Regions from separate parts of the Ensifer sp. GW101-20A05 genome, predicted to be linked through region 4. Evidence: predicted binding sites of a transcription regulator. Region 4 holds the regulator's gene; each other region holds the start of a gene.

Region 1 (7,847 bases), on a different contig from region 4:
CGATCGCCCGCGCGCTGATGCAACAGCCGAAGGTTCTGCTCGCCGACGAGCCGATCGCCTCGCTCGACCCGCTGAACGCCAAGATCGTCATGGACGCACTGCGCGACATCAACGAACGCGACGGCATCACGGTCATCACCAATCTCCACACCCTCGATACCGCGCGCAACTATTGCGAACGCATCATCGGCATGGCGCATGGCCGCGTCGTCTTCGACGGCCAGCCCAAGGATCTGACGGCGGCAGCGGTTGCCGAGATCTACGGCGCCGACACGGGCATCGAGGAGTCGATGACCTCCACCAGCATCAACATTCCGGCGGCCGAACCGCAGGAAGAAACGGCATCGACCGGCCTCAAGCCGCTGGCACTGGCCGGCATCTGACGCCCGCCAGGATCGAAAGCCCGCGTCAAGGGCACCTCTTTGAAACCGAATAGGATCCGGTCAAGCCGGACACACGGGAGAACCTTATGCTGAAGAAAGCTCTTCTGGGCGCCGTCGCGCTCCTCGCCCTCGTCGGCCACGCCCAGGCTGAAGACCTCAAGGAATTCCGCATCGGCATTCTCGGCGGCGAAAACGAAGCCGACCGCCTGCGCAACTTCCAGTGCCTCGTCGACAAGCTGCCGGCTGCCATCGGCGTCGAGAAGGTCTCGCTGTTCCCGGCTGCCGACTATGACGGCGTTATCCAGGGCCTGCTCGGTGGCACGCTCGACTACGCCGAGCTCGGCGCTTCCGGCTATGCCAAGATCTACCTCGCCAAGGCTGATGCCGTCGAGCCGATCCTGACGACCGTTCAGACCGACGGTTCGACCGGCTACCACTCGATCATGGTTGCCCGCAAGGATTCCGGCATCACCAAGCTCGAAGACCTGAAGGGCAAGAAGCTCGGCTTCGCCGATCCGGACTCGACCTCGGGCTACCTCGTCCCGCTCGTCACCCTGCCGGAAGCGATCGGCGCGCCGGTCAAGGAATTCTTCGGTGAAACCGGCTTCGGCGGCGGTCACGAAAACCTCGTTCTCGAAGTCGTCAAGGGCACCTTCGATGCCGGCACGACCTTCGGCTCGGGCGTCGGCGAATTCAAGGACGGCTACACCTCGGGCAACCTGAAGAAGATGGTCGACAAGGGCATCCTCGACATGAACGACCTCGTCGAGCTCTGGAAGTCGCCGCTGATCCCGAACGGCCCGATCGTCGTGCGCACCTCGATGAACGACGACATGAAGGTGAAGTTCAAGCAGTTCATGGTCGACCTGCCGAAGACCGACGCTGCCTGCTTCTCGGCCATCCAGGGCGGTGACTTCACCGGCTACACCGAAGTCAACTCCGATTTCTACAAGCCGATCATCGACGCCCGCAAGGCAACGATCGGCGGCTGATAGACCGCATCTTCCGGGAACGCTGGCCGCCCAAACGGCCAGCGTTTCACTGTTTGAAGGGGTGCTCGACACCAGCCCTTCAATCATACCCTACCGCTTTGTTTTCACGCATTTCCTGACGGAAAGCCGCTTCGTGCTTTTCCTTGAAATGCCATAGAGGCCGGCGCGAGCCGGAACGGTCATGGCAACTTCCCTGCTCCCGCGGAATCTGAGCGACAACGGCGCCGTCATCGAGCGCCATTGGCAGGAACTGAGTTCCCGCCGCCGGCTTTACTCCTGGCTCGGCTTCGGCATCCTCTTCCTGGCGCTCTCGGGCTCGCTCTGGTTCGCCAACGATTCCAACGCCGGCAAGTTCTTCGATCGCCTGCCGCATTTCTTCGACTTCGTCGGCGATCTCGCACCGCGTGACGGGCTGGAAATCTTCCGTGCCATGTTCGACCTGCCCTCGCCCTATGACGACGGCAGCTTCAAATACAACTACCCGGACGGCCGGCTGTACCTGACCGACAGCTTCTATATCCCCGAATACGTGCACAAGATGCTGGAGACCGTGAACATCGCGATCTTCTCGACGATCATCGGCACGGCACTCGGTTTCGTGCTCTGCTTCTTCGCAGCGCGCAACCTGATGCCCAATCCGTGGATCCGCGGTACCGTTCGCCGGATCATGGAGATCCTGCGCGCCTTTCCGGAAGTGGTGATTGCCGGCTTCTTCCTTGCCATCCTCTCGCTCGGCCCCATTCCCGCGATCGCCGCGGTCTCGATCCACACGGTCGGTGCGCTCGGCAAGCTCTTCTACGAAGTGGTCGAAAACGCCGACATGAAAGCAGATGAGGGCCTGCGTGCCGCGGGCGGCAACTGGATCGAGCGCGTCTGGTTCGGCATGGTGCCGCAGGTGCTGCCCAACTTCACCAGCTACTTCCTGCTGCGCCTCGAAATCAACGTGCGCGCCTCGACCATCATCGGCGCCGTTGGTGGCGGCGGCATCGGCGAGCTGCTGCGCCTTTCGATCGGCCAGGGCCACCAGGCGAAAACGCTTGCGATCGTCATCCTGCTGTTCGCGACCATTTTCGCCGTCGACCAGTTTTCCGCCTGGCTTCGCCGTCGCCTCGTCGGCGAACAGGCCTTCCAGCTTGCCCAGTAGGTGCGCGCTATGACCACGACCACACGACTGAGCCCGATGGAGATGGACGCGATCGCGGCCCGCCATCCCGAGCTCCTGAAATCCTCGACCTCCAAGCGTGTACGCACGGCAACGATCGCCGGCGGCATTGTCGTCTATCTCATCTTCAGCTGGTGGTTCTTCTCGATCGGTCAGGTGCTTGGCAACGCCAACTGGGGTATCGCCGGCACTTATCTCGCCGACTGGGTCTCCTACGAGGTGCGGCCCGAGATCCACATCGCCTCCGACCGGACAATGAGCCTCAACTATCAGCGCAATTCGCCGCTCGGGCCCAATCCCGATCCGGATTGGGTGGAACTCGACAAGGAGACGGTGACGCGCCGCGTGGAAATTCCGGCGTCGACGACGCAGGCGGCAAAGCCGAAGGCAAGCTCGTCCTTCAGCTTCATGACGCCCGGTTCAGCACTCGGCGGCACCACCACGGCCGAAGCTCAAAACCGCGTCGAAACCCGCACGGAAGAAGTCCTGACCCGAGTCGTCGTGACCTATGACCGCTCAACCAGGATCGAGATCGCCGACAGCCTGGTCAAGGCGACCCATGGAGGCGAGACCCTGGTGATGGCCGTCGATGGCGCCGACAGGGTGATGCCGCAGGGCACGCTGCCCACCTGGGCGACGCAGAAGCGTCCAGGCGAGAAGATCGTGCTTGCATTCGGCGCCACCGGCTGGGCCGAAGTCGAAGGTGACGAGGTTTCTATCCGCAATCGCTTCTTCGGCTGGGCGAACTTCCTCTTCGACACCAACTCGCCCTTCTTCGGCAAGAGCTACGGCGAGGTCGCCTCGCTCATCATATCCGGCGAGCGCATCGATCCGGCCCGCTCGAACCTTTCGCTTGCCTGGAACAACATCCTCTACAACGCCGAGTGGCAGCATCTGGATGTCTGGACGAAGCTCCTGCAGACCGTCGTCATGGCCTTCGTCGGCACACTCTTTGCATCGCTGATCGCCTTCCCGCTCTGCTTCCTCGCGGCGCGCAACATTACGCCGAGCTTCATGACCAACCAATTGGTCAAGCGCTTCTTCGACTTCCTGCGATCGGTGGACATGTTTATCTGGGCGCTGTTTTTTACCCGCGCCTTCGGCCCCGGACCGCTTGCCGGTATCTCGGCGATCTTCTTCACCGACACCGGCACGCTCGGGAAGCTCTATTCCGAGGCGCTGGAAAACATCGACGACAAGCAGCGCGAAGGCGTCAAGTCGGTGGGTGCTGCGCCGCTTGCCGTACAGCGCTTCGGCGTGCTGCCGCAGGTGTTGCCGGTCTTTGCGAGCCAGGCGCTTTATTTCTGGGAATCGAACACCCGTTCGGCGACGATCATCGGCGCCGTCGGCGCGGGCGGTATCGGTCTCAAGCTCTGGGAAGCAATGCGCACCAATTCCGATTGGGAAAATGTCGCCTACATGGTGCTTCTGATCTTGCTGGTTGTCTTTATTTTCGACAGCATCTCGAACGCGTGCCGTTCACGCCTGATGGGTCGCAGGGCACATTGACGACAGCCAAGCATTTGCGCGTCCGCCATCATGATGTTGTCATGGAAATCGGCTAGCTGCGCATCGCATCCCGCAAACAATCGACCCGCCTCCCCGGCGGGCCGGTCGCTACAAGAAAGTGAAGACCGTGCGTTATGCAATCTACTTCGCGCCGCCGGCGGACGACCGGCTGTCGCAGACCGCGTCCCGTTGGCTTGGCCGTGACGCCTTTACCGGCCAGGATCTTGCTCTTCCGACGATCGCCGGGATCGACGAAGCGACGCAACGCACACTGACAGCAGACCCGCGACGCTACGGTTTTCACGGAACGCTGAAGGCACCCTTCGAGCTTGCCGAGGGCCGCGACGAAGACGAACTCCTCAGCATCTTCGAATGCTTCGCCGCTGACCTCGATCCCTTCGAAATCCCTGAAATCGTCCTGCACCAGCTCGGTCCTTTTTTTGCCCTGGTGCCGTCCGCTCCCTCTGCCGAACTGCAGGATCTGGCCGAAGATGCCGTTCACCGCTTCGACCCGTTCCGTGCGCCTCTGTCGGAGATGGACTTCGCCCGGCGCAAGCCGCAGAGCCTCCCGGAACGCCAGAGGCGTTACCTGAGGGAATGGGGCTATCCCTATGTATTCGAAGAATTTCAGTTCCATCTGACTTTGACCGGACCGGTCCCTGCCGAAACCAGCGGCATCATGAGCTCGGCGCTCGAAACCACCTTTGCCGAGCACATCGGCAAGCCACTTCACGTAACGTCAGTCGCGCTCTTCGTCGAACCGGAGCGCGGCGCCCCCTTTACTGTCCGCTCCCTGCTGCCGCTCGGCAGCGACACCCAACGAAAGATCGCATGAGATGAGCAAAGAACAGGTTTTGACCAACGCCCGCATCGTCCTTGAGGACAGTATCCTCGACGGTTCGGTGCTGATCCGCGACGGCAAGATTGCCGATATCTCCGCGGGGACGGTCGCCAGCGGCGAGGACTTCGAAGGCGACTACCTCATTCCGGGCCTCATTGAACTGCACACCGATCACCTCGAGGCCCACTATTCGCCGCGCCCGGGCGTGCGCTGGCTGAAGATCGCGGCGATCCAGGCGCATGACGCGCAGGTCGTCACCTCGGGCATCACCACGGTCTTCGACTGCCTTCGGCTCGGCTCCGACGAAGATGGCGGCTTCCAGAAGGGCGAGATGCGCAGCATGGCCGACGCGCTGGCGCAGGCCAAGGAAGAAGGTCGGCTGCGCGCCGACCACTTGATCCACCTGCGCTGCGAGGTCTCCACCTCCGACGTGCTCGATCACTACGAGGACTTCCGGAACGACCCACAGGTCAAGCTCGTCTCGCTGATGGACCACGCGCCCGGCCAGCGTCAGTTCCAGACGATGGACCAGTACACGCTCTACTACAAATCCAAGCGCGGCCTTTCCGACGCGGAATTCGCCCGCTTCGTCGAGCGTCAGCAGGCGCTTTCGGCGAAATATGCCGGCCCGCACCGCACTGCGCTGGCTGAGGCCTGCGCGGCCCGCGGCATCACGATTGCCAGCCATGACGACGCGACCGTCGACCACGTCGAAGAATCGGTCGGCTTCGGCATCAAGCTTGCCGAATTCCCGACAAGCTTCGAAGCCGCCGAAGCGTCGCACCGCGCGGGCCTGAGCGTGCTCATGGGCGCGCCGAACATCGTTCGCGGCAAGTCGCACTCCGGCAACATCGCCGCCCGCGACCTGGCGGAATGTGGCGTGCTCGACGTGCTGTCGTCGGACTATGTGCCCTTCAGCCTGATCCACGCGCCCTTCGTTCTTTCCGACGAAGTCGAAGCCATCGACCTGCCGAAGGCGATCGCGATGGTGACCTCGACACCGGCCCGTACCGTCGGCCTTGACGACCGCGGCCGCGTCGCAGTCGGCCTGCGCGCCGACATCGCCCGCGTCCACCGCAGGCAAGGCATTCCGGTCGTGCGCTCCGTCTGGCGCGAAGGACGGCGTGTCGCATGAGCGCGAGCGAACAGGGTGCAGGCGCACTCGTCGTCGTTGTCGGACCGAGCGGTGCCGGCAAGGACAGCGTCATGGGCTTTGCCGCCCGGCATTTTGCCGACTGTCACGACGTGCATTTCGTCCGGCGTGTCATCACCCGTCCGTCGGATGCCGGCGGCGAGGTGCATGAAAGCGTGTCCGAAGACGAATTCGTCGACATGCAGAAGGACGGCGCCTTCGCCGTCTTCTGGGACGCGCATGGCCTCAAATACGGCATCCCCTCCGTGGTGCTCGAAAATGTGCGGAACGGCATGACCGCTATCGTCAACGGCAGCCGCGGCGCCCTGCCGGCGTTCCGGGAAGCGTTTGGCGACATCGCCGTCGTCGTCATCACCGCCGAGGCACCGGTTCTGGCCAAGCGGCTTGCAGAACGCGGCCGCGAGAGCGAGGAAGAAGTCCTGCGACGGCTGAGCCGCCAGGCCCCCGATGTCACGTCGGGGCCCGGCGTGAGCGTCATCGATAATAGCGGCAGGCTCGACATCGCCGGCACCCGCTTCGTCGACCTGGTGGAACGATTGCGCATCAAGGCGGACCACGCCGCCTGACGGGGGCGAGCGGTACCGTCGGCTTCGCCTCTCGAATCGACATGGCAGGGCTCTCGGCCGGATATCTTTTCTGACGATCGATTGACACGAGCCCCGAAATTCCGGTTTCGGGGCTTTTTTTGCGTTCTCGCACTTCGGAAGCACATCGCACAGAAGTTGCTCACAGAATCAATTTGTTGAAGCCGCTTGCTCATATTTTTGAACAACGCCGCGCCTCTTTTCTTAGCCTTTCCGCCCTGTCCTTTTCCTCCCGCCACACGATTTTCCTCTTGTGGAGCGAATTAATATGTATATACATTATATCCAGTGGAGGCGACCTCATGAACGATATCTCGACCCGCAAGCAGGCATCCGGCGTTTGGCGCAACACGCGCCTTGTGACGCTGAGCGAAGCCGCCGAAGGACTTGGGCTTGTCGAGAATGCGGCCGTTGCTGTCGTCGATGGGCGGATCGCTTTTGCGGGTCCCGATCGCGATCTGCCGGCCAACCTCGCAGGCCGCCTCGAAACGGTTGACTGCGAAGGCCGCGTGATGGCGCCGGCTCTGATCGATTGCCATACGCATCTCGTGCACGGCGGCAACCGCGCCCGCGAGTTCCAGATGCGGCTCGAAGGCGCCACATATGAAGAGATCGCACGGGCCGGCGGTGGCATCGTTTCCTCGGTGAAGGCGACCAATGCGCTGAGCGTCAACCAACTCGTAGAAAGCGCTCTGCCACGGCTCGACACGCTTCTTTCCGAAGGTGTTTCGACGGTCGAAATCAAGTCCGGTTACGGGCTCAATGTGACGGCTGAGCTCAATATGCTGCGCGCCGCGCGCAAGCTCGAAACGCTCCGCCCGGTCCGCGTCGTCACCAGCTACCTCGCCGCGCATGCGACGCCGGCAGACTACAAGGGCCGCAACGGCGACTACATCACCGACGTCGTCCTGCCCGGCCTCGATGCGGCGCACGCCGAAGGGCTGGTCGATGCGGTCGACGGTTTCTGCGAGGGCATTGCCTTCTCGACCGCCGAGATCGCCCGTGTCTTCGACCGCGCCAAGGCACTGGGCCTGCCGGTCAAGCTGCACGCAGAACAGCTTTCCAATCTCGGCGGCGCCAAGCTCGCGGCAACCTATGGTGCGCTCTCGGCCGACCATCTCGAATATCTCGACGCCGAAGGCGCCGCAGCCCTTGCCAAATCAGGCACGGTTGCCGTCCTGCTCCCCGGTGCGTTCTATGCACTCCGCGAAGAGCGCCTGCCG
Region 2 (7,847 bases), on a different contig from region 4:
TCCGATACCGATATCTGCCTGATGTCGGCCGGCGGCGCTGTTTCTCTCAAGTATTCGCCGAAGATCGGCCAGCAGGGCTGCGTCGTCATCGACAACTCTTCGGCCTGGCGCTACGACGCCGAAGTGCCGCTGATCGTGCCGGAAGTGAACCCGGACGCGATCTCGCTCTTCACCAAGAAGAACATCATCGCCAACCCGAATTGCTCGACGGCCCAGCTCGTCGTGGCGCTGAAGCCGCTGCACGACCATGCCAAGATCAAGCGCGTCGTCGTCTCGACCTACCAGTCGGTTTCCGGCGCCGGCAAGGACGGCATGGACGAACTCTTCAACCAGACCCGCGCCGTCTTCGTCGCTGATCCGATCGAATCGAAGAAGTTCACCAAGCGCATCGCCTTCAACGTCATCCCGCACATCGACGTGTTCATGGAAGACGGCTACACGAAGGAAGAGTGGAAGGTCCTGGCCGAAACCAAGAAGATGCTCGATCCGAAGATCAAGGTGACCTGCACGGCTGTGCGCGTTCCCGTCTTCATCGGCCATTCGGAATCGGTCAACATCGAGTTCGAGAACGAGATCACCGCAGACGAGGCCCGCGACATCCTGCGCGAAGCACCGGGTTGCCTGGTCGTCGACAAGCACGAAAACGGTGGCTACGTCACGCCTTACGAATGCGCCGGCGAAGATGCGACCTACATCTCGCGCATCCGCGAGGACGCAACCGTCGAAAACGGTCTCAACATCTGGGTCGTTTCCGACAACCTGCGCAAGGGTGCGGCACTCAACGCGATCCAGATTGCCGAGCTCCTGGTCAACCGCGGTCTCATCAAGCCGCGTAAGCAGGCCGCCTGAAACGGCAATTGAGCAATTCGTTCCCGCCGAGCCCATCCGGGCTTGGCGGGTTTCCTGTTTCACAATCGCGGGTCGTTTCGCCCCGGCTTCACGTGAAACCACGAAAAAGTTACCGCCGCTTCCGGCAGGTGACATGGCCGGCCAAGGCTGGCATTTTTGAAAGCAATGAGATTCGGGCTATGACGGGGTATTTCATGCACAGGGCAAAGTGCGTAGCGGTGGGGCTTGCTGCCCTGGTTTCGACTGTAGTTTTTCCGGCGGTGGCCTCCGCCGCCCAATGCGGCAACGACGGAAGCGGATTTGCTGCCTGGGTGCAGAATTTCAAGCAGGAAGCCTCAGGCAGCGGCATCAGCCCTGCGGTGCTCGACCGCGCCCTTTCCAGCGTCTCCTACAACAAGGCGACGATCCGCGCCGACCGCGGCCAGAAGAGCTTCAAGCTGTCGCTCGACCAGTTCATGCAGAAGCGCGGCGGTCAGACGATCATTTCCCGCGGCAAGAAGATGAAGCAGCAGAATGCGGCGCTCTTCACCAGCATTGAACGCCGCTTCGGCGTGCCCGCCGGCCCGCTGATCGCTATCTGGGGCATGGAAACAGGCTTTGGCGGCTTCATGGGCAAAGAGCATACGCTCTCGGCGGTTTCGACGCTCGCCTATGACTGCCGCCGCTCGGACTATTTCACCGACCAGCTCTATGCCGCCCTGCAGCTTGTACAGCGCGGTGACCTGAGCCCCGATGCGCGCGGTGCGGCCCACGGCGAGATAGGGCAGACCCAGTTCCTGCCGGCCAACGTCCTGAAATACGGCGTCGATGGCGACGGCAACGGCCACATCGACATGGTTCGCTCCAAGGCCGACGCGCTGGCCTCGACCGCCAACTTCCTGCGCGGTCACGGCTGGCAGCCGGGTGCCGGCTATCAACAAGGCCAGGCGAATTTCGGCGCGATCCAGGGCTGGAACGCGGCAACCGTCTACCAGCAGGCAATCGCCATCATCGGCGCCGAGATCGACGGCCTCTGATCGAACCCAATTCGCGCATCTCTCCGGATGCACGATGCCTTTCGGAAGATTGCAAAGCCCGGATCGTCGATTCGGGCTTTTTTGCTGGTTACATGCCCGGGCGGGAGAAGTCGCCGGTCGCGGGATCCATGATCCAAAGCTCGCCGGTCGAGATGTCGAACCAGGCGCCGTGCAGATGCAGCTTGCCCTTGGCTTCGAGGATCTGAACACAAGGGAAGGTGCGCAGGTTGGCAAGCGAGTTGCGGATCGAGACCCGCTCGAGCGCACGCTGCCGCTCCGCCTGGGTCATGACGTCGTTGCTTTGGATCTGCTCGGCGGCCGGCTTCAGGAGGTTCATCCAGCGACCGATGAAATCGCCCGGCGACAAGGGCTCGGCATCAGGATCGAGCACCGCCTTGATACCGCCGCAGCGGCCATGCCCCATCACGACGATGTCGCTGACGCGGAGCGACTGCACGGCGAACTCAAGCGCGGCCGACGTCGAATGGTAATGGCCGTCCGGCTCATAGGGCGGCATGAGATTGGCGACGTTGCGCACGACGAAGAGTTCACCCGGCCCGCTGTCGAAGATCGTTTCCGGCGCCGCCCGCGAATCGCAACAGGCAACAACCATCGTCCTCGGCTTCTGGCCGGTTTCCGCCAGCACCTTGTAGCGCTTCTGCTGTTCGCTGAAGCGGCCATTCATGAAGTTGTGGTAGCCGTTCAGAAGGTGGTCCGGAAAACGCTGTTGCTGCTTGTCCATCGATTACTCCGCTGCTGCTTCGAGCGGGATGAGCGGACTTCCGCCCGCATCACGCCCCGCCATGAATATCATCATGACCTAAAGTTCAATCCACGATGCGACAAGGGCTGCTGCCCATGAACAGTTTCTTCTATTTGCGCCGCATCTGATTCGGATGCACCAGGCGGCGCATCTGCACCATCGCCATCGGCGTCGAAAGGCTCGAAGCGTCCTGCTCGATCGTCAACTCGTCGGCACCGCGTTTGACGCTCCGCGCGATGATCTCGAACACGCTTGCGGTCGCCATCTGCAATGCGCGCTCTTCCGATAGTCCTTCGAGAAGCCGCGCGAGAAACAGGGCAGTCAGCAAGTCTCCGGTGCCATTCGGCGGGTTCTCGACGAGCCGATGTTCGGCGAGCAGCGCGTGATTGCCCGAAAGGAAGAGATTGCCGGTACCGCCGCTCATCATCGGCACCGCTGAGGTCACCAGCACGCGGGCCGGACCGAGGCCGAGGGCGGCATCGAGGATCGCCGTATTGGTCTCCAGCGTCGCGCCGGCGAGCCAGGCGAGCTCGAAGCGGTTCGGCGTCGCCAGGTTGGCGAGCGGCAGCAGCTGGTCGCGGATGGCCGTCGCGGTCGCCTCCGGAACATAGAGCCCGCCGGCGTCGCCAATGACGGGATCGCAGGCGTAGATCAGCTTGGGATTACGTTCCCTGAGAGTCGTCACCAACCGCACAACGCCTTCGGCCTGACCGGGCGATCCGAGATAGCCCGAAAGCACGGCGCGCACCTCCCCGACCCAGGGCGCGGCAATGAGATCGTCGATCATCGACTGGAAATCCGCGTCTGAAATGGTGACGCGGGTCGAGCGCCCGTGTCCGGGATGCCAGGGAAGAATGACCGTCGGCAGTGCCCAGACCGGATGCCCCAGCGTCTCCAACGCGAACACCGCGGCCCGGTTGCCGACCTTGCCACGCACGACATGGCTCGAGATGACGATGACGGCGCCGGGCAGGGAGGGCATTTCGGGCATCGACGAGTCCAATCCTTCGGTCTACAAACTCTGATCACCCGACTGTCACCGCCCTGTCAACAGGCGATGGCAGATAGGTCCGGTGGAAGCCGCCGGCGTTTTCGTGCTTTTTCATCGATTTTCGAGCAATTTTCGCGAAATTGCCTTCGATTTAAATGGATTTAAGCTGTTTTCACGTGAAATTCTCCAATTTTCGGCTCGATTTTGCCGAAATCGGCGTAAATAGCGGTCGCCATTAGCCATGGTTCTGATAGGGTTTGGCCTATCATGAGTGGGAGAGACTTCATGGGCGTGAAATACAATCCGAAGCGGGACAGACACATCGACGCAGCAAAGGCGGCCGCCATCAAACTGGGCGTCGACGCGCTGGCGCCGGAGAGCCTCTTCGGTGGGGCCAGCAACGATGACCTCGATCTTTATTCGGCGGACATGCTGGCGCTGATTGCAGCCCATGCGCATCGTGAACTCGCCCGCTGGGATGGCGGCAAGCCGCAAGTTTCGGTCGAAACCGTCGCCGGCGTCGCGCCGGGTGGCACCGAGGTTTCGATCATCGCGATCACCGAACACAACATGCCGTTCCTCTATGATTCGGTCATGGGGGAAATCACCAGCACGCACCGCGATATCCACCTTGCGATCCATCCCATCCTGGTCAAGGAACCGGGCAAGCCGGTAAAACTCTTCGATCCGGAAGAGGCAAGCGATCCGGCGCACCGCGTCAGCCACATCCAGATCCACTTGACGAAGCTGGCGCCCGTCGAAGCCGAGCAGCTCAGCAACCGCATCCGCGACGTGCTGGAGCAGGTACACCAGACGGTACACGACTGGCCGGCGATGACGGCGCTGCTCGACCAGGCCGTGCAGGAACTCGAGGCCTACAACGCCTCGCGCAAGAAAAGCGACCGTGATGAGGCGCTCGCCTTCCTTCGCTGGCTGCGCGACAACAACTTCACCTTTATCGGCATGCGCGAGTATACCTACTCGGGCAAGGGCGGAAAGGCGACGGTCGAGCGCGGCAAGGGCAGGGGCCTCGGCATCCTCTCCAACCCCGACGTGCGCGTTCTGCGCCAGGGCAAGGACGCAGTACTGACCACGCCGGAAATCCTCGCCTTCCTCGACGGCCCCGATTTCCTGATCGTCACCAAGGCCAACGTGAAATCGGTCGTCCATCGCCGCGCCTATATGGACTATATCGGCATCAAGCGCTTCGATGCCGACGGCAATGTCGCCGGCGAGTTGCGCATTGTCGGCCTGTTCACTTCCTCGGCCTATACCCGCCAGGCGGCTGAAATCCCGTTGCTGCGCCACAAGATCGAGAAGATCGTCGACCATTTCGGCTACGACCCGCAGAGCCACTCCGGCAAGATGCTGGACAACACGCTCGAATCCTATCCGCGCGACGACCTCTTCCAGATCGATGTCGGTCTGCTCGCCGCCTTCTGCGAACAGATCAACGAGTTGGGCGACCGGCCGCGCATCCGCGTCCTGCCGCGCATCGACCATTTCGACCGCTTTGTCTCGGTCATCGTCTTCGTGCCGCGCGAACAATATGATTCCGACGTACGCGAAAAGATCGGCGACTACCTGAAGACCGCCTATGACGGCCGCGTTTCGGCCTATTACCCGGCCTTCCCCGAAGGCGGTCTGGCGCGCGTCCACTTCATCATAGGCCGCACCAGCGGCAAGACCCCGCGCATTCCGCAGGCCAAGCTTGAAGAGGCCGTTCGCGGCATCGTCACGCGCTGGATCGATCGGTTCGACCTTCTCGCCCGTAAGGACGGCATCGAGCTTGATGTCGACGGCGCCTACCAGTCGTTCTTCACGCCGGCGGAAGCCTATGCCGACCTTGCAGACATTGCCGCCTGCAAGGCGGAAGATCCGATCCGGATCTCGTTCTACAACTATAACCGCCCGGTCAACCGTCCTGACACGGCCGAGCTGAAGATCTTCCATGCCGGCGAGCCCGTGTCGCTGTCGCGCCGCGTGCCGCTGCTGGAAAACCTCGGCTTCCGGGTCATCAGCGAACAGACCTACGACCTCAATGTCGGCAGGCACGGCGAGGACAAGCACCGCGTCGTGCTGCACGACATGGAGCTGATCCATCGCGACGGCCTTGCGCTCAATCTCGAAAAGTCGGGTGCGGCGCTGGAGGAAGCCTTCCTCGCCGCCTGGAACGGCACGATCGAGGACGACAACTTCAACCGGCTGATCCTGCTTGCGGGCCTCAATGCCCGCGAAGTCACGGTGCTGCGCGCCTATTCCCGCTATCTGCGCCAGGCCGGCATCACCTATTCGCAGGGCTATATCGCCGACACGCTGAACAAGTATCCGGCGATCGCAGCCGATATCTTCAAGCTGTTCGTGACCCGGATGGATCCGAAGCTCGAGGAAAAGCCGCGTGCAAAGAAGTGCAGCGCCCTGCTTTCCGCGATCGAGGACGCGCTGTCTGCCGTTCCGAGCCTCGACGAGGATCGCATCCTGCGCCGCTACGTCAACGCGATCGAAGCGACGCTCCGGACCAACTACTTCCAGCATGGCGCCGACGGCAAGCCGCGCGCGGTTCTCGCCTTCAAGCTTGACCCGAAGCAGCTCGACGGCCTGCCGGAACCGCGTCCGTTCCGCGAAATCTTCGTCTACGGCACCGAGGTCGAGGGCGTGCACCTGCGCTTCGGCAAGGTCGCCCGTGGCGGCCTGCGCTGGTCGGACCGCGCCCAGGACTACCGCACGGAAGTGCTTGGCCTCGTCAAGGCGCAGCAGGTCAAGAACGCCGTCATCGTACCGGTTGGCGCCAAGGGCGGCTTCTATCCGAAGCAACTCCCCGTCGGCGGCACCCGTGACGAGGTCTTCAGGGCCGGTACCGAAGCCTACAAGACCTACATCCGCACTCTGCTTTCGGTGACTGACAACATCGTCGGCCAGGATATCGTGCCGCCCGCCGATACGCTGCGCCGCGATGGTGACGACCCCTATTTCGTCGTTGCCGCCGACAAGGGCACTGCGACCTTCTCCGACACGGCCAACGGCCTGGCGCAGGAAGCGGGCTTCTGGCTTGACGACGCCTTCGCCTCGGGCGGCTCCGCCGGCTACGACCACAAGAAGATGGGCATCACCGCCCGCGGCGCCTGGGAGACCGTCAAGCGGCACTTCCGCGAGATGGACATCGACATCCAGACGACGCCCTTCACCGTTGCCGGCGTCGGCGACATGTCCGGTGACGTCTTCGGCAACGGCATGCTGCTCTCGGAGAAGATCCGCCTGATCGCGGCCTTCGACCACCGCGACATCTTCATCGATCCGTCGCCGGATATCGATGCCTCGTTCGCCGAGCGCACGCGCATGTTCGCTCTGCCGCGTTCGAGCTGGCAGGACTATGACCGCAAGACGCTGTCCGAGGGCGCGATGATCATCTCGCGTGCCGAAAAGTCGGTGACGCTCACGCCTCAGGCGATGGCCGCCATCGGCCTCGACAAGCAGAAGGCAACGCCCTTCGAGATAATGAATGCGATCCTGAAGAACCAGGTCGATCTGCTATGGTTCGGCGGCATCGGCACCTACATCCGCGGCAGCAACGAAACGGATGCGGAAGTCGGCGACCGCGCCAACGATGCCATCCGTGTGACGGCCGAAGAGGTCCGCGCCCGCGTCATCGGCGAGGGCGCTAACCTGGGCGTTACCCAGAAGGGCCGCATCGGCTTCGGCCTCAATGGCGGCCGCTGCAACTCGGACGCCATCGACAACTCGGCCGGCGTCAACTCCTCCGACGTCGAGGTCAACATCAAGATCGCGCTTGCTTCGGCCATGCGCGATGGTCGCCTGACCCGCCCGAAGCGCAATACGCTGCTCGCCTCGATGACCGAGGAAGTGGGCCATCTGGTGCTGCGCAACAACTACGAGCAATCGCTGGCGATCTCGCTGACCGCGATGCAAGGGCTCGGCAACCGCACGACGCTTGGCCGGCTCATGACGCGCCTCGAGGCCGACGGCCATCTCAACCGCAAGGTCGAGACGCTGCCGACCGACCAGGCGATGACCGAGCGCTACCAGGCAGGCAAGCCGTTGACCCGCGCGGAAATCGGCGTGTTGCTTTCCTACTCCAAGCTCGTTCTCTTCGATGAACTGATTGCGAGCGAACTGCCCGACGATCCGTACTTCACGGCAACGCTGGAGCGCTACTTCCCGGGCAAGATGCGCAAGACCTATGCCGGCGACATTCACGGCCATCGCCTGC
Region 3 (7,847 bases), on a different contig from region 4:
TGGTCAGCGACGCGTCATGGATCGCTTCGAGCGCATCTTCCGAAAGCACCGTGGACTTCGCCAGCGTATTGACAAGATTGAGGTATTTTCCGCCCGCGGACTTGCGGGACCGCTCGGCGCCGCGGCCGCCTGGCCTGCGTCGCCGCTCCAGCGGGGTCGAGGCCGCATCACCGGTTGCTGCATCGGGAAACTGATCGTCGTTCATGAAGGACCCACCGTGTTGCCGATGGGGTTGTGTCGCAGATCCGCAGGCGCGATGGCCCGCCATTTGCGACAGTTCAGTTCTCTTGTGGAGTAAATCGTTCCCGCTGACGCATTTTCGCAGTGCGATGGCGCAACCGTTCAAGACACGTTGAAATCGGGGGGAGCGCCTACAGCGCCGCGCGTCTTATCAGACGCGCAAAGGTCGCTGTAGCACTTTGATTTTCTGCATGTCTTTGTCTCCTTAAATCGAGGCCGATTTAAGGAGACATGCAGTAGGGGCGGTCGCCCCGCAGCATCTCGCGCTTACCGGCGAAACCCTTGCGTTTTTCGACGACGAAGCCGGCGGCCTGAAGATTGCGGCGGACGAAACCGGCGGCCGCATAGGTCGCGAAGCTACCGCTGGGCGCGGTTTTTTCGAAGACGTGCCGCATCAGCTCTTCCGACCACATGTCGGGATTGCGCGAGGGGGCGAAACCGTCGAGATACCAGGCGTCGAACGGATGTTCGGTGCGGGCGACACCTTCGAGCGCTGGACCGCAGACGACCGTGAGGGTGACGCCGTCGCCAAAGTCGATGCGGACGTCACCGTCGGGGTCTGCCGGCCAGCGGGAGACCAGGACCAGCCGTTCCGCATCGATTTCCGGCCAGTGGCTGAGCGCACGGGAAATCTCGTCGGCGGCCATGGGAAACCGCTCGAACGAGACGAACTGCAGGCGGTCGCCGGCTCCAGCGGTTGCCTTCCACTGGCACCATGTCTCGCAGAAATTGAGCCCAGTGCCGAAGCCCAGTTCGCCGATGCGGAAGGTGCCCGTACCGACCCAGCGATCCGGCAGGCCGTTGCCCGAAAGGAAGACGTGACCGCATTCCAGCCGCCCATCGGTGCGGCAATAAAAGTGATCGCCAAACTCCCGGGAATAGGGCATATCGCCCTCGTGCCAATCAAGGTTTTGGTGCGCTGGCGGGTCGATCGGGTCTGCTGGTCCTGTCATGGCAAAGGCGATAATCCGCCGGCCGGAGAAGGTCAATCGATGAGCGAGCTTTTGGTCGTCGGCGGCGGCATCATGGGGCTGTGGGCCGCCCTTTCCGCCGCGCGCAAGGGCATGATTGTGCGGCTCGTCGAGCAACAGGCCATCGGTGCCGGCGCGAGCGGCGGCCTGCTGGGCGCGCTCATGCCGCATATGCCCGACCGCTGGAACGCCAAGAAACAATTCCAGTTCGAAGCGCTGGTGTCGCTCGAACAGGAGATCGCGCAACTCGAAGCCGAGGCGGGGGTGTCGACCGGCTATCGCCGCACCGGGCGGCTGATGCCGCTCGCCAAGCCGCACTTACGCGACATTGCGCTCCGGCATGAGCAGGACGCGCGACAGCAATGGCGCGCGGGCGACCGGCAATTCTTCTGGCATGTCCAGGAGGGCGGCCCGGAGGGTTGGCCAGGCACGGAGGCAACGGCGCACGGCGTCGTTTTCGATACGCTGGCCGCGCGGGTGTCGCCGCGCCGCACGCTGTCAGCCCTGCGTGCCGCCTTGTTGCAGTGCCAGAATGTTCAGATCGATGAAGTCTCGGGCGTGCGCGCCATCCTTCCGGCGCACGGCAGGGCCGAGCGTGACGATGGCAACCGCCTCAGCTTCGACCATTGCATCATCGCTGCCGGCATCGGCAGTTTCCCGCTGATCGATGCCGTGTCGGGGCCGCTGAAAGCGACGAGCGGCACTGCGGTCAAGGGCCAGGCCGCGCTCTTGAAGGCGGATGTCGATCCGGACCTGCCGGTTATTTTCACCGATGGCGTCTACATCATCGCTCATGACGATGGCCATGTGGCGATCGGCAGTACCAGCGAGAACAGCTTTACCGATCCACTGTCCACGGATGAACAGCTTGACGATCTCCTTCGGCGCGCCACGTTGCTGGCGCCGTGTCTGGCGGATGCGGAGGTGGTCGAGCGCTGGGCCGGGCTCAGGCCAAAGTCGGCGGGGCGCGAACCCATGGTCGGGCGGTACCCTGATCATTCGAACATTTCCGTGCTGACCGGCGGCTTCAAGGTGAGCTTCGGGATTGCGCATCGGTTGGCGCGCTTCGTTGTCGACGAGATCGCCGGTCTCCCGACGCTCGATCTGCCGGATTCCTTCCTGTGCCGGAACCACATCGCGGCGCTTCGCGAGAAGCATCTCTAGGCTTGGGCATGGGAAGGGCCCCGCCGCAGGCGGAGCCTCACATATTCGGACATTCGAAAGTTCGACCTTACATCCAGTAGGGTGGCACGCCGTAGTAGTCGTAGACGCGACGGCCGTTTTCCTCGTTCCAGTCGTATTCCTCGTTGCCGCGATATTTCGGCGCGCGCTCGACCTGATCGCGCGTAACGTCGGTGCGATAGCCGCCGAGGTTTTCGTCATAGGTCAACTTCGCCCAGGGCAGCGGATAGTGGTCTTCGCCAAGGCCAAGGAAGCCGCCGAAACCGAGCACGGCGTAGGCAACGCGACCGCTGCGTTTTTCGATGATCACGCGCTCGATCGAGCCGATGTGCTTGTTGTCGGAGCCATAGACCTTCGTGCCTTCAACCTTGTCGCTCGCGATCAGGTCATGGGTTTCCTTGATCCGGGCATCCTGCAGGTTTGCGTTGTGATAGCTCACGCTTCTTCTCCATCCTTGATTGTTACCTTGAGTGAACGGCCGTTGGGCCGGATGGTTCCGAAAATCTGGTGCGCAAACCGGTGGGATCGCGTGGTTTTGCACGATCCACTTCGTCAATCTGTCACGCAAATCACCTAAGACGCGGCCAATAGATCACGAAGATCCCGGGTCGGATCGATACTCATAAGCGTGATCGATCTCATTGGAGCGGGGCGGAAAACCGCAGGCACTTTTCCTCGTCCCGCTCGACACGGATAACCGGAGCCAGACATGCGCTACGCCATTTGTTTTACGCCGCCGATGGCCGACCCGCTTTCCGCGGTCGCCGCAAGCTGGCTTGGGCGCAACGTCTATTCCGGCGAACCGACGGAACTGCCTTCGGTTGCGGGCCTGAGTTCTGCCGACATCGCCTACCATACGGCCGTACCGCGCCGCTTCGGTTTCCATGCGGTGATGATGTCGCCGTTTCGTCTGCATCCGGATATGACGGAATCACAACTCCTGAAGGCGCTCATGCATTTTGCCGGCGCGCAGACACCGTTCGAAATCGATCGCCTGGAGGTCGCCCGCATCGGCCGGTGCTTCGGTCTGATGCCGCAGGTCCCGAGCACCGCGATGCATCTGCTGGCAGCCAATATCGTTCAGGAGTTCGATGCTTTTCGTGCGCCGCTCAGCGAAGACGAGATCGAGCGCTCCGATCCGGATCGGCTGACCGCACCGCAGTTTTCCAATTTGCACCGCTGGGGCGATCCTCATGTGATGGACGAGTACCGCTTCCACATGATGTTGACTGGCCCGCTCGCGTCGGACGCGATACGCCAGGTCGAGGCGCCGCTTCGCGAGCTGTTCGAGCCGTACCTGGCGACGCCGCTTGCCATCGGCAGTCTTGCCCTCTTCGTCGAGCAGGAGACCGGCGCGCCCCTGCGTGTGCATTCGCAGCACCCGCTCGGCAAGATCTCTACGAATGCGCGCGCCGAACGCGCCAAACGCGTTGCCGCCGATCCCTCTGTTGGTTCGGGATCGATCCGGCCCTTGCCGCTCATCGTCGCGGCATTGATGGCGCATCGCTAACGAGAGCGCAGAATTCAGCCTTCGTCTCATTCCGAGCTTGCCGCCCAGCGACCCTTCGCGGGCAGATTTCGGTATCGACAATCCGGTCGGCGGTGATACCGTTCTGGAAAAATCGAAGGGTGATTTGATGTCTGAGACTAAGTATCCGCGCGACCTCGTTGGCTACGGCCGCAATCCGCCGAAGGCAAACTGGCCGGGCGATGCGCGCATTGCCGTGCAGTTCGTGCTGAACTACGAGGAGGGCGGCGAGAGCTGCATTCTCGATGGCGACGCGGCGTCCGAATGTCTGCTGTCCGAGATCGTCGGCGCGCAGCCCTGGCAGGGTCAGCGCAATCTCAACATGGAATCGATCTACGAATATGGCGCGCGCTCCGGTTTCTGGCGGCTGTGGCGCATGTTCACGAGCCGTAACGTTCCGCTGACGGTCTACGGCGTGACGCTCGCCATGGCGCGCAATCCGGAAGCGGTTGCGGCCATGAAGGAAGCCGGATGGGAAATAGCCAGCCACGGGTTGCGCTGGCTGGAATACAAGGACTTCCCGGAGGAGGTCGAGCGCGAGCATATCCGCGAAGTCGTCCGTCTGCATACGGAGCTGACCGGCGAGCGCCCGCTCGGCATCTACCAGGGCAAGCCTTCGGCCAACACGCTGAAGCTGGTGCTGGAGGAGGGCGGCTTCCTCTATTCCTGCGACAGCTACGCCGACGAACTGCCCTATTGGGTGCCGGGGCTGCCGGCCGACAAGCCGCATCTCATCATCCCCTATACGCTCGATGCCAACGACATGCGTTTTGCCACCAACCAGGGCTTCAACTCCGGCGACCAGTTCTTCACCTATCTCAAGGACAGCTTCGACGTGCTCTATGAGGAAGGCCGCCAGGGCGATGCCAAGATGATGAATATCGGCCTGCACTGCCGGCTTGTCGGCCGCCCTGGCCGCGCCGCAGCCCTTGCCCGGTTCATCGATTACGTGATGTCGCACGATAAGGTCTGGGTGCCCAGGCGCATCGACATCGCCAACCACTGGTACCAGCACCACAAGCCGGAAGGGGCGCACTGATGTCCGACCGCGACGCCTTCGTCGCCCGTTTCGGCGGCGTGTTCGAGCATTCGCCCTGGGTGGCCGAACGCGCCTTCGATCGCGCCGCGGCGGCGGGTCTGATGGCGGGCAACGTGCATTCGGCACTCTGCCAGGCTTTTCGTGCGGCATTGCCGCGCGAAAAGCTGCAAGTGCTGCGCGCCCATCCCGATCTTGCCGGCAAGCTGGCGATTGCGGGCAAGCTCACGGCAGACTCGACCGCCGAGCAGGCGTCTGCCGGCCTCGATCGGTTGACGCCCGATGAGCATCAACGCTTCACGGCGCTGAACGATGCCTACACGAAGAAATTCGGCTTCCCCTTCATCATCGCCGTGAAGGGGCTCACCAAGGGCCAGATTCGCGCCTCCTTCGAAAGCCGCATTGACAATTCGCCCGAAGAGGAATTTGAAACCGCTTGCGCGCAGGTGGAAAAAATCGCCCGCCTGCGGCTGCAGTCGATGCTTCCTGGAGACGAAAATGCCTGACAAAACCGTTCGATACGCGTCCTCGCACAGGGGGGAGGCCATCGAACCGGACTTCGCAAGCGTACCGATGCATGGGGTCCACGCCTGATGTCGCGCCTGCTTAAGATCGAACCGCTGACGCGCGACGCCTTTGCACCCTTCGGAACCATCATCGAAGCCGATCCGGCGACGATGCGCTACATCAACGGCGGCAACACGGAACGTTTCCACGGACTGGCGCGTGCCGATGTGGTCGGCGACGGCGCCAATGTCATCATCAACATCTTCCGCGGTCAGCCGCGCGCGTTTCCCTATGCGGTGACGATGATGGAGCGCCACCCTCTCGGCAGCCAGAGCTTTTCACCGCTCGACGATCGCCCCTGGCTCGTCGTCGTTGCCGAAGACCGGGATGGCCGGCCGGGCACGCCTCGGGTATTCCAGGCGAGCGGCAAGCAAGGGGTCAATTACGGCCGCAACGTCTGGCATCACCCGTTGATGTCGATCGGCGCCGTCAGCGATTTCCTGATCGTCGATCGCGATGGGCCGGGCAACAACCTCGAAGAGTATTTCTACGACGAGTCCTTCGTCATTTCGAGCCCGGTCTAGCGGCATGATGAGAAGTGCGTGCGGTTCGCCGCGCGCATGTCGCCCTACAGCGCCGCGCGTCTTATCAGACGCGCAAAGGTCGCTGTAGCACTTTGATTCACTGCATGTTTTTGTCCTTTAATCGGCTACGATTAAAGGAAACATGCAGTAGCAGAAAAGAGGATACCATGAGCAGCACCGGCCGCCTGACGACCCATGTACTCGACACCGCGCTCGGCAAGCCGGCCGAAGGCCTGCGCATCGATCTCTATTGGCTGGAGGGCGAAGAGCGACAGCTGATCCGGACCGTCCACACCAACAGCGACGGCCGTGTCGACGGGCCGATGGTCGAAGGCGTCGGCTTCATGGCCGGCAATTACGAGCTGGTCTTCCACGCCGGCGACTACCTGCGCCGGTCAGGCACGACGCTGCCGGAACCGGCCTTCCTCGACCGAATCCCCTTGCGCTTCGGCATTGCCGATCCGGCGAGCCACTATCACGTGCCGCTGCTGCTTTCGCCCTATGGGTATTCGACCTATCGGGGGAGCTGAGCGCGCAGGGGTCTTGCGCTCGCTTCGCGTTTTGCCGGAAGGGCCACTCCAAGCTCCCTCATCCTCGCCCTTGTGGCGGGGATCCAGCGACCCGAAGTCTGTCGGGTCAAAAGACCTTTCAGCCCAAGGACTTGGGCTGGTCCCGCAGTTCCATCGGAACTGCTAGAGATTCCTGTGACAAGCACAGGAATGAGGGCGGGAGTGGCTGATGCCGTGGCCTATTCCGCCAGGATGCTGCGGTCGACGTCGTTGATGTTGCGTTTGCCGCAGAGCGCCATGGTGATGTCCATCTCCTTGCGGATGATTTCCAACGCCTTGGTCACCCCGTCCTTGCCCATGGCGCCGAGGCCATAGAGGAAGGGGCGGCCGATATAGGTGCCCTTGGCGCCCATGGCGACGGCCTTCAGCACATCCTGGCCGGAGCGGATGCCGCCGTCGAGATGCACTTCGATCTGGTGGCCAACCGCATCGACGATGCGCGGCAGCATGCTGATGGAGGAGTGGGCGCCGTCGAGCTGGCGGCCGCCATGGTTGGAGACGATAATCGCATCGGCACCGGTCGCCGCCGCCATCTTGGCGTCTTCGGGATCAAGAATGCCCTTGAGGATCAGCGGTCCGCCCCAACGCTCCTTGATCCACTCGACGTCCTTCCACGAAAGCTGCGGGTCGAACTGTTCCGCCGTCCAGGCGCCGAGCGAAGAAAGATCGGTAACGCTCTTTGCGTGGCCGACGATGTTGCGGAAGGTGCGGCGCTTGGTGCCGAGCATCTTCATGCACCAGCCGGGGCGCGTCGCCATCTGCCAGAGATGCTTCGGCGTCATCTTCGGCGGCGCGGAGAGGCCGTTGCGCAGGTCCTTGTGACGCTGGCCGAGGATCTGCAGGTCGAGCGTCAGCACCAGCGCCGAGCACTTCGCCGCCTTGGCGCGGTCGATAAGGTTCAGCACGAATTCGCGCTCGCGCATGACGTAAAGCTGGAACCAGAAGGGCTTGGTAGTGACCGAGGCGACGTCCTCGATCGAGCAGATGCTCATGGTCGAGAGCGTGAAGGGGACACCAAAGGCTTCGGCGGCCTGGGCCGCCAGCATCTCGCCGTCGGCGTGCTGCATGCCGGTGAGGCCGGTCGGGGCGAGCGCCACCGGCATCGACACCTTCTGGCCGATCATCGTCGTTTCCAGCGAGCGATCGGTCATGTCGACCAGCACCCGCTGGCGCAGCTTGACCTTGGCGAAATCCTCCTCGTTGGCGCGATAGGTGCCTTCGGTCCAGGCG
Region 4 (7,847 bases):
ACGCGCTTGGCGAAACCGCGCCGTTGCTGTTGATCGGCATGGTCGCCTTCGTCGTCGACTATCCCGGTTCGCCGATGGAGCCGTCGACAGCGCTGCCGGTGCAGATCTACATGTGGGCCAACGAGGCGGAACGCGCCTTCGTCGAGCGCACCTCCGGCGCGATCATCATTCTTCTCATCTTCCTCGTCGTCATGAACCTTGGCGCCATTCTGTTGCGACGTCGCTTTGAGCGCCGTTGGTAGTGAGGTAATTACTATGAACATCATGTCAGAAGCAGCGGTCGAGAAAGCCTTGGATCAGAAAATGAACACGGTTCCCTTCAAGATGATCGGCAAGGATGTGTCGGTCTACTACGGCGAGAAGCGGGCGCTTTTCGACGTCAACCTCAACATCCGCGAGAACACGGTAACGGCGCTGATCGGTCCGTCGGGCTGCGGCAAGTCGACCTTCCTGCGCACGCTGAACCGCATGAACGACACCATCGAGAACTGCCGCGTCACCGGCAAGATCACGCTCGATGAGGACGACATCTACGACCCGACCATTGACGTGGTCGAGCTGCGCGCCCGCGTCGGCATGGTGTTCCAGAAGCCGAACCCGTTCCCGAAGTCGATCTACGACAACGTCGCCTACGGTCCGCGCATCCACGGGCTTGCCCGCACCAAGGCGGATTTTGACGAGGTCGTCGAAACCAGCCTGCAGAAGGCAGGTTTGTGGAACGAGGTGAAGGACCGCCTGCAGGAGCCGGGCACCGGCCTCTCCGGTGGTCAGCAGCAGCGCCTTTGCATCGCACGCGCTGTTGCCGTCAGCCCGGAAGTCATCCTCATGGACGAGCCCTGCTCGGCACTCGACCCGATCGCGACCGCCAAGGTCGAGGAACTCATCCATGAACTGCGCACGAACTTCACGATCGTCATCGTGACCCACTCGATGCAGCAGGCCGCCCGCGTGTCGCAGCGCACCGCCATGTTCCACCTCGGCAATCTCGTCGAGGAGAACGACACCGACAAGATGTTCACCAATCCGGATGACCAGCGCACCCAGGATTACATCATGGGCCGCTTCGGCTGAGGCCAATCACGGCTGCAACAGTCACTCCCGTAAGGATCGACGATCATGTCCATGCATATCATGTCCGCCTATGACGAAGAACTGAAGTACCTGACGCGCCGCATCTCGGAAATGGGCGGTCTCGCCGAGCAGATGGTCGCCGAATCCGTCCGCGCTCTGGTCAATTCCGACCTGGCGCTGGCGCAAAAGGTAATCTCGGACGACACTGTTCTCGATGATGCCGAGCGTCAGATCGGCGAGAAGGCGATCGTCACGATCGCCAAGCGCCAGCCGGTCGCCGCCGACCTTCGCGAGATCATGGGGTCGATCCGCATCGCCTCCGACCTGGAGCGTGTCGGCGACCTCGGCAAGAACACTGCCAAACGCGTGATCGCGGTTGCCGGTTCGGGCATCCCGCGCAAGCTCGCCCGCGGTCTCGAGCACCTCGCCGAGCTCGCTCTGGTGCAGCTCAAGGAAGTGCTCGACGTCTATGCGTCGCGTTCGCCGGAAAAGGCCAACAGCATTCGTGAGCGCGACGAGGAGATCGACGCGATCTACACCTCGCTGTTCCGCGAGTTGCTCACCTACATGATGGAAGATCCGCGCAACATCACGCCCTGCACGCATCTTCTGTTCTGTGCCAAGAACATCGAGCGTATCGGCGACCACGCGACCAACATCGCCGAGACGATCTATTACATGGCGACGGGTGCCCAGCCGGAGGGCGAGCGCCCGAAGGATGACAACACGTCGACGTTGGGCTCGGTCAACGACTAGAAGGTTGGAGCGGGATGCGGGGGACAACCGCATACACTTTTCCTCATCCCGCTCTGGCGTTAAACGCGCCGTTCGCAATGCATGCCCCATGAATATCATCCGGTCGCGGCTTCGGTCGCGGCCCCGAATTCCTGTATCTGAAGCATGCGGTTTTCGCCCCGCCTTTGAAAACGGCGGATGTGCTCCAGATTTAGAGTGTCTGAGTGCCGGCCGGTCCGCTGGACCCGCGCGGCGCTCGCGGTAAGGAGACGTTACCTGATGTTGCCAAAAATCGCCGTGGTCGAAGACGAAGAGGCGCTGAGCGTCCTGCTGCGTTACAATCTGGAAGCTGAAGGCTTCGACGTCGATACGATCCTCAGGGGTGACGAGGCGGAGATCCGGCTACAGGAACGCCTGCCCGACCTTCTGATCCTCGACTGGATGTTGCCTGGCGTCTCCGGCATCGAGCTTTGCCGTAGGTTGCGCCAGCGCCCGGAGACGGAGCGGCTGCCGATTATCATGCTGACGGCGCGCGGCGAGGAAAGCGAGCGCGTTCGCGGTCTGGCGACCGGTGCCGACGACTATGTGGTCAAGCCCTTCTCCACGCCGGAGCTGATGGCCCGCGTCAAGGCGATGCTCCGCCGGGCGAAGCCCGAAGTTCTCTCGACGCTGCTGCGCTGCGGCGACATCGAGCTCGACCGGGAAACCCATCGCGTCCATCGCCGCAGCCGCGAAGTTCGCCTGGGGCCGACAGAGTTCCGCCTGCTGGAGTTCCTGATGTCCTCTCCGGGCCGTGTCTTCTCGCGCTCGCAGTTGCTGGACGGCGTCTGGGGCCACGACATCTATGTCGACGAGCGGACCGTCGACGTGCATGTCGGCCGCCTGCGCAAGGCGCTGAACTTCTCGACCATGCCTGATGTCATCCGCACCGTGCGCGGCGCCGGCTACTCGCTCGAAAGCTGAGAAGGGCAAACAGAAGTCAATAAAAAAGGGGCCGATCGGCCCCTTTCGTTTTGGTCCTGTGCGGATCCTTAGCGCATCCGACGGCGCTCGGCGGACGGCTGGTAGGCAAGCCGCGCATGAAAGCTGCAATAGGGCGAAGCTTCCGGGGAATCGTTGCCGCAGAAGTGGAACTCTTCCTTCAGCGGGTCGCCGATCGGCCACTTGCAGGTGCGTTCCGTGAGCTGGGTTAGCTCGAGGCGGCGCGACATCGGCACGACCACGTCGGTCTGGATGCTGAAATCCTGCTCGGCAACGAGATCGACTTCGATCTCTTCCTTGAGAACGGTGGCGCCGGACGGACGGGCAACGGTGCGGGTCGAAACGCGCGAGGCGTAGTTCGGAGCGCGCGGCGCCGAGGTCGGCCGCTTCGGGCGGGCCGCCGCAGTGGTGCTGCCGCCGGCTTTGGCACGGCCTGGAAGGCTCAGGCGATGAACCTTGCCGATGACAGCGTTACGGCTGACGCCGCCGAGCTGTGCCGCGATCTGGCTTGCGCTCAGGCCCTCGGACCAAAGCTTCTTCAGTTTCTCCACCCGCTCGTCAGTCCAGTTCATTTCTGCACTCTCCGTTCTCAGCGTTGGGGATGGCAGAATCCCTCACCGCACCCCGGTTGAATCCCGAGGTTGCAAACGCGATAACTCTTTTGGTGACTAGGTCCGCCGCATGCGTCTAGTAATTGAATGTTAACGTACTGACCGTCGGACTCCGTGGCAAGAGTCCCGGGATTCACGCCGAATCGATTTCGTAGTTTTCCCCAACTTGCTCGGCTGGCGTTGCATTTTTGCAAGCCCTTCCGGGCGATTTTTTCGCCGCCGGGAAACGGGCTTCTCTGTTGCACTGCAAGGCTTGGTTTTATTGACATTGCGGCGCGAAATAGGAATAGTGCCTGCGCCGCCGAAAGGCGGCATTTTTGATTTTTATCGGGCCGCATGAAGCAGCGGGACCGATGCCGACTGGAGTAAGGAGAGCCTCGCATGACTGCAACCACGCCGCTTTACGATACCTACATGCGCGCGCCGTTGCGTTTCGAGCGAGGAGAGGGCGTCTGGCTGATCGCCGAAGACGGCTCGCGCTATCTCGACTTCGCCGCCGGCGTTGCCGTGAACTCGCTCGGCCACGCGCATCCGCATCTCGTCGAGGCGCTGAAGGCGCAGGCCGAGAAGGTCTGGCACCTTTCCAACCTTTACGAAGTTCCCGGTCAGGAAAGTCTTGGACGCCGCTTGGCGGCCGTCACCTTTGCCGATCGGGTCTTCTTCACCAATTCCGGTGCGGAAGCGCTGGAATGCGCGATCAAGACGGCGCGGCGGTACCACTTCGCCAAAGGCCAGCCGGAGAAGTTTCACATCATCACCTTCGAGGGCGCGTTCCACGGTCGCACGATCGCGACGATCGCCGCCGGTGGTCAGCAAAAGTACATTGAAGGTTTCGGGCCAAAGGCCCCAGGGTTCTACCAGGTTCCGTTCGGCGACATCGCGGCCGTCAAGAATGCGATCACCGAGGAGACCGCCGCGATCCTGATCGAGCCGATCCAGGGCGAGGGCGGCATCCGTCCCGCGACCAAGGAATTCATGCAGGAACTGCGCGCCCTCTGCGACGAATTCGGCCTGCTCCTGATCCTCGACGAGGTTCAGACCGGCGTCGGCCGCACCGGCAAGCTTTTTGCCCATGAGTGGACGGGCATCCGCCCGGATATCATGGCCGTTGCCAAGGGTATCGGTGGCGGCTTCCCGCTCGGCGCTTGCCTGGCGACGGAAGAGGCGGCCGCCGGCATGGTGGCGGGCACGCATGGCTCGACCTATGGCGGCAATCCGCTGGCGATGGCCGTCGGCAACGCCGTGCTCGACGTCATCCTCGCTGATGGCTTCCTCGCCCATGTGCGCGACGTCGCGCTCGTCTTCCGCCAGGGCCTTGCTTCGCTGAAGGATCGCTATCCCGATGTCATCGAGGATATCCGCGGCGATGGCCTGATGCTGGGCATCAAGGTGAAGGGCCCCTCGGCCGATCTCCTGAAGGAGATCCGCGCCGAGAAGCTCCTGGCCGTGCCGGCCGGCGACAACGTGTTGCGCCTGCTGCCGCCGTTGACTGTGACGGCGGAGGAAGCACGCGAGGGCCTCGTACGCATCGAGCGCGCCGCCGAAGCAGTGACGAAGGCAAGTGGTAACGCTGCGGCCTGACCGATAGGGCCAAGACTGACCCAGGATGGTAGAATGACCTTCGTGCGTTCACGCCGCTGCGTGGCGCACATAGGTTCGATTTTTTGAGGAACCGAGTACGATGGCAGGCACCAGACACTTTCTCGATCTTTCGGCCATGACGGCCGCCGATCTTCGGACGATCATCGATGATGCCCGCGTCCGAAAGGCGACGACCAAGGCCGGAACCGCCGAGAAGCCGCTCGCCGGCAAGATGCTGGCGATGATCTTCGAAAAGCCGTCCACCCGCACCCGTGTGTCCTTCGATGTCGGCATGCGCCAGCTCGGCGGCGAAACCCTGTTCCTTTCGGGCACGGAGATGCAGCTCGGTCGCGCCGAGACGATCGGCGATACGGCGAAGGTCCTGTCGCGCTATGTCGACGCGATCATGATCCGCACCACCGACCATCGCCGCCTGCTGGAATTGGCAGAACACGCGACGGTACCCGTCATCAACGGCCTGACCGATGACACCCATCCGTGCCAGATCATGGCCGACATCATGACCTTCGAGGAGCATCGCGGACCGGTGAAGGGCAAGACGATCGCCTGGACCGGCGACGGCAACAACGTGCTGCACTCGCTGATCGAAGGCTCCGCCCGCTTCGGCTATCGCATGAACATGGCCGTGCCGCTCGGCTCCGAGCCGCAGGACAAGATCCTGAACTGGGCCCGCAACAACGGCGGCGAGATCCTGCTGTGTCACGATGCCGAGCAGGCGGTCGCCAACGCCAATTGCGTTGTCACCGACACCTGGGTGTCGATGAACCAGGAGCATCGTGCCCGCGGCCACAACGTCTTCCAGCCCTATCAGGTCAACGAGGCGCTGATGAAGCAAGCGGCATCCGATGCGCTGTTCATGCATTGCCTGCCGGCGCACCGTGGAGAGGAGGTGACCGACGAGGTGATCGACGGTCCGCAGTCGGTGGTCTTCGACGAGGCCGAAAACCGCCTGCATGCGCAGAAGTCGATCATCGCCTGGTGCATGGGGCTCGTCTAGGCCCTTGCGAGCGCCGCGGTGAGCGCGATGGCGCAGCGCTTCGGCGGCTGTGAGGCTGGCTATTGACATTGCCGCCGTGCGACACGATCTAGGCGGCTGCAGGGCGCTCCTGGCAACAGTGAAGCGCCGACTGCCACGGGTGGTGCGCGGCGCAATGGCTGATGGCGCATATCCGGTGGACAATCCGTTTATCGCGGGATCGATTGAGACAGCGGGCACGTTGCGCCGGGGGACAGGAATGTCCCCGGCGCAACGCAGTTGCTGAGGCAAGGAGCAAGACATGACTGACATGACGCCAGGGCTTGGTGAATTCGACTTCGCCGGTGACGATCACGTCGTGCCTTTCCAGGTGGAAGGCCTCGACGTGCGCGGCCGCGCCGTGCAGCTCGGCCCGATGCTCGACGCAATTCTGGAGCGCCACAACTATCCGCTTCCGGTCGCGCGGCTCGTTGCCGAAACCGTCGTGCTGACGGTTCTGCTCGGCACTTCGCTGAAGTTCGAAGGCAAGCTGATCGTCCAGACGAAAGGCGATGGTCCGGTCGATCTCGTCGTCGCAGACTTCTCGACGCCGGATCGCGTGCGCGCCTATGCCCGCTACGATGCAGATGCGCTTGCCGACGCCGAGAAGGATGGCCGCACCCTTTCGCATGAACTGCTTGGCAAGGGCGTACTCGCCTTCACCATCGACCAGGGCGCTCATACTCAGCGCTATCAGGGCATCGTTGCGCTGGACGGCGCCACGCTGGAAGAAATCGCTGGCGTCTATTTCCGCCAGTCAGAGCAGATCCCGACCAAGGTCAGGCTCGGCGTTGCCGAGCTGCTCGACCGCGATGAAAGCGGCAAGCCGCGCCATCGCTGGCGTGCCGGCGGCATGGTCGCGCAGTTCCTGCCGGAAGCGCCGGAGCGCATGCGCCAGCCTGATCTTTCCGGCGGCGATGGCGATGACGGGGAAGGCGTCTTCGAGGATGACGATCTCTGGGCGGAAGCCAAGGTGATGGTCGAGACGATCGACACCGACGAGCTGACCGACCCGATGGTCGGAACCGAACGCTTGCTCTACCGGCTGTTTCACGAGCGCGGCGTTCGCGTCTATGAGCCGCAGGCGGTTTATGACCGTTGCAGCTGCTCGCGCGAGAAGCTGCACTCGGTGCTCGCCAATCTGGACGCTGATGATATCGAAAGCACCATCGAGGATGGGGCCGTGAAGGTCACCTGCGAATTCTGCTCGACGACCTATCGTTTCGAGGCAAGCGAAGTGCGTCCACAGTAGCCGGCGCCACTCCGGATCAAGCTAGTTCAGGGTACGCACGAGCCCGGGTGAATCGAGCGAGAAGGCGGGGATGGCCACGTTGAAGGTCTCTCCGCCTTCCGCTTCCATACTGTAATGGCCGAACATCACGCCCGACGGCGTATCCAGCGGGCAGCCGGACGAATACTCATAGGTGTCGCCGGGATTGAGCAGCGGCTGTTCGCCGATCACGCCGGGACCGCTGACCTCATCGACCTGCCCATTCTCATCAGTGATATGCCAGTAGCGGGTCATCAACCGCACGGCTGCGTCCGAATGGTTTGAGATGACAATGCGATAGCCCCAGACATAGCGGCCGTCATCGGGGTCCGACTGCTCTTCGAGATAGTACGGCTCCACCGTAACTTCTATGTCGCGGGTCAAAGCGCGATACATGGGCAACACCTTGCTTCGGTCTTTCAGGGTATTCTACAGCAAGATGGTTTCGTCAAGAATAACGGCAAGATTGTGCATACCCATTCTGGGGCAAGGGCTTGCGGGTATCCGGATCGGCTGTTCGAACCCGCTCGATCCCGCTGGTGAGGCCATATTGGATGGCGGG

Evidence for each region. Region 4 encodes PhoB, which activates phosphate uptake and scavenging genes when phosphate is short. Its sites were predicted from a motif close to TGTCATNNANCTGTCAT; they were not measured.
Region 1: AC070A_RS22015 (DUF1045 domain-containing protein) is a predicted target of PhoB. The motif match lies at 4,073-4,089, and genes of this name have one in related genera.
Region 2: AC070A_RS14975 (NAD-glutamate dehydrogenase) is a predicted target of PhoB. The motif match lies at 3,663-3,679, and genes of this name have one in related genera.
Region 3: AC070A_RS04165 (DUF1045 domain-containing protein) is a predicted target of PhoB. The motif match lies at 2,941-2,957, and genes of this name have one in related genera.

Annotation. Positions count from the first base shown of each region.
Region 1 is NZ_JBWKZT010000009.1:152,468-160,314, reverse strand. It holds gene phnC (phosphonate ABC transporter ATP-binding protein) at 1-383, shown strand, start outside; gene phnD (phosphonate ABC transporter substrate-binding protein) at 470-1,375, shown strand; gene phnE (phosphonate ABC transporter, permease protein PhnE) at 1,557-2,519, shown strand; gene phnE (phosphonate ABC transporter, permease protein PhnE) at 2,529-4,046, shown strand; gene AC070A_RS22015 (DUF1045 domain-containing protein) at 4,174-4,881, shown strand; gene AC070A_RS22010 (alpha-D-ribose 1-methylphosphonate 5-triphosphate diphosphatase) at 4,883-6,022, shown strand; gene phnN (phosphonate metabolism protein/1,5-bisphosphokinase (PRPP-forming) PhnN) at 6,019-6,606, shown strand; gene hutI (imidazolonepropionase) at 6,927-7,847, shown strand, end outside.
Region 2 is NZ_JBWKZT010000005.1:108,008-115,854, reverse strand. It holds gene AC070A_RS14995 (aspartate-semialdehyde dehydrogenase) at 1-849, shown strand, start outside; gene AC070A_RS14990 (lytic murein transglycosylase) at 1,044-1,865, shown strand; gene AC070A_RS14985 (carbonic anhydrase) at 1,954-2,607, opposite strand; gene pdxY (pyridoxal kinase PdxY) at 2,738-3,619, opposite strand; gene AC070A_RS14975 (NAD-glutamate dehydrogenase) at 3,905-7,847, shown strand, end outside.
Region 3 is NZ_JBWKZT010000001.1:821,735-829,581, reverse strand. It holds gene AC070A_RS04185 (trimethylamine methyltransferase family protein) at 1-205, opposite strand, end outside; gene mnmC2 (tRNA (5-methylaminomethyl-2-thiouridine)(34)-methyltransferase MnmC2) at 462-1,193, opposite strand; gene AC070A_RS04175 (NAD(P)/FAD-dependent oxidoreductase) at 1,233-2,375, shown strand; gene AC070A_RS04170 (PRC-barrel domain-containing protein) at 2,443-2,832, opposite strand; gene AC070A_RS04165 (DUF1045 domain-containing protein) at 3,103-3,903, shown strand; gene puuE (allantoinase PuuE) at 4,031-4,960, shown strand; gene uraD (2-oxo-4-hydroxy-4-carboxy-5-ureidoimidazoline decarboxylase) at 4,960-5,463, shown strand; gene AC070A_RS04150 (ureidoglycolate lyase) at 5,551-6,048, shown strand; gene uraH (hydroxyisourate hydrolase) at 6,216-6,578, shown strand; gene AC070A_RS04140 (alpha-hydroxy acid oxidase) at 6,797-7,847, opposite strand, start outside.
Region 4 is NZ_JBWKZT010000003.1:462,778-470,624, forward strand. It holds gene pstA (phosphate ABC transporter permease PstA) at 1-242, shown strand, start outside; gene pstB (phosphate ABC transporter ATP-binding protein PstB) at 256-1,071, shown strand; gene phoU (phosphate signaling complex protein PhoU) at 1,114-1,827, shown strand; gene phoB (phosphate regulon transcriptional regulator PhoB) at 2,086-2,769, shown strand; gene AC070A_RS11475 (GcrA family cell cycle regulator) at 2,838-3,359, opposite strand; gene AC070A_RS11480 (aspartate aminotransferase family protein) at 3,780-4,979, shown strand; gene argF (ornithine carbamoyltransferase) at 5,080-5,997, shown strand; gene AC070A_RS11490 (Hsp33 family molecular chaperone) at 6,278-7,267, shown strand; gene apaG (Co2+/Mg2+ efflux facilitator ApaG/CorD) at 7,289-7,681, opposite strand.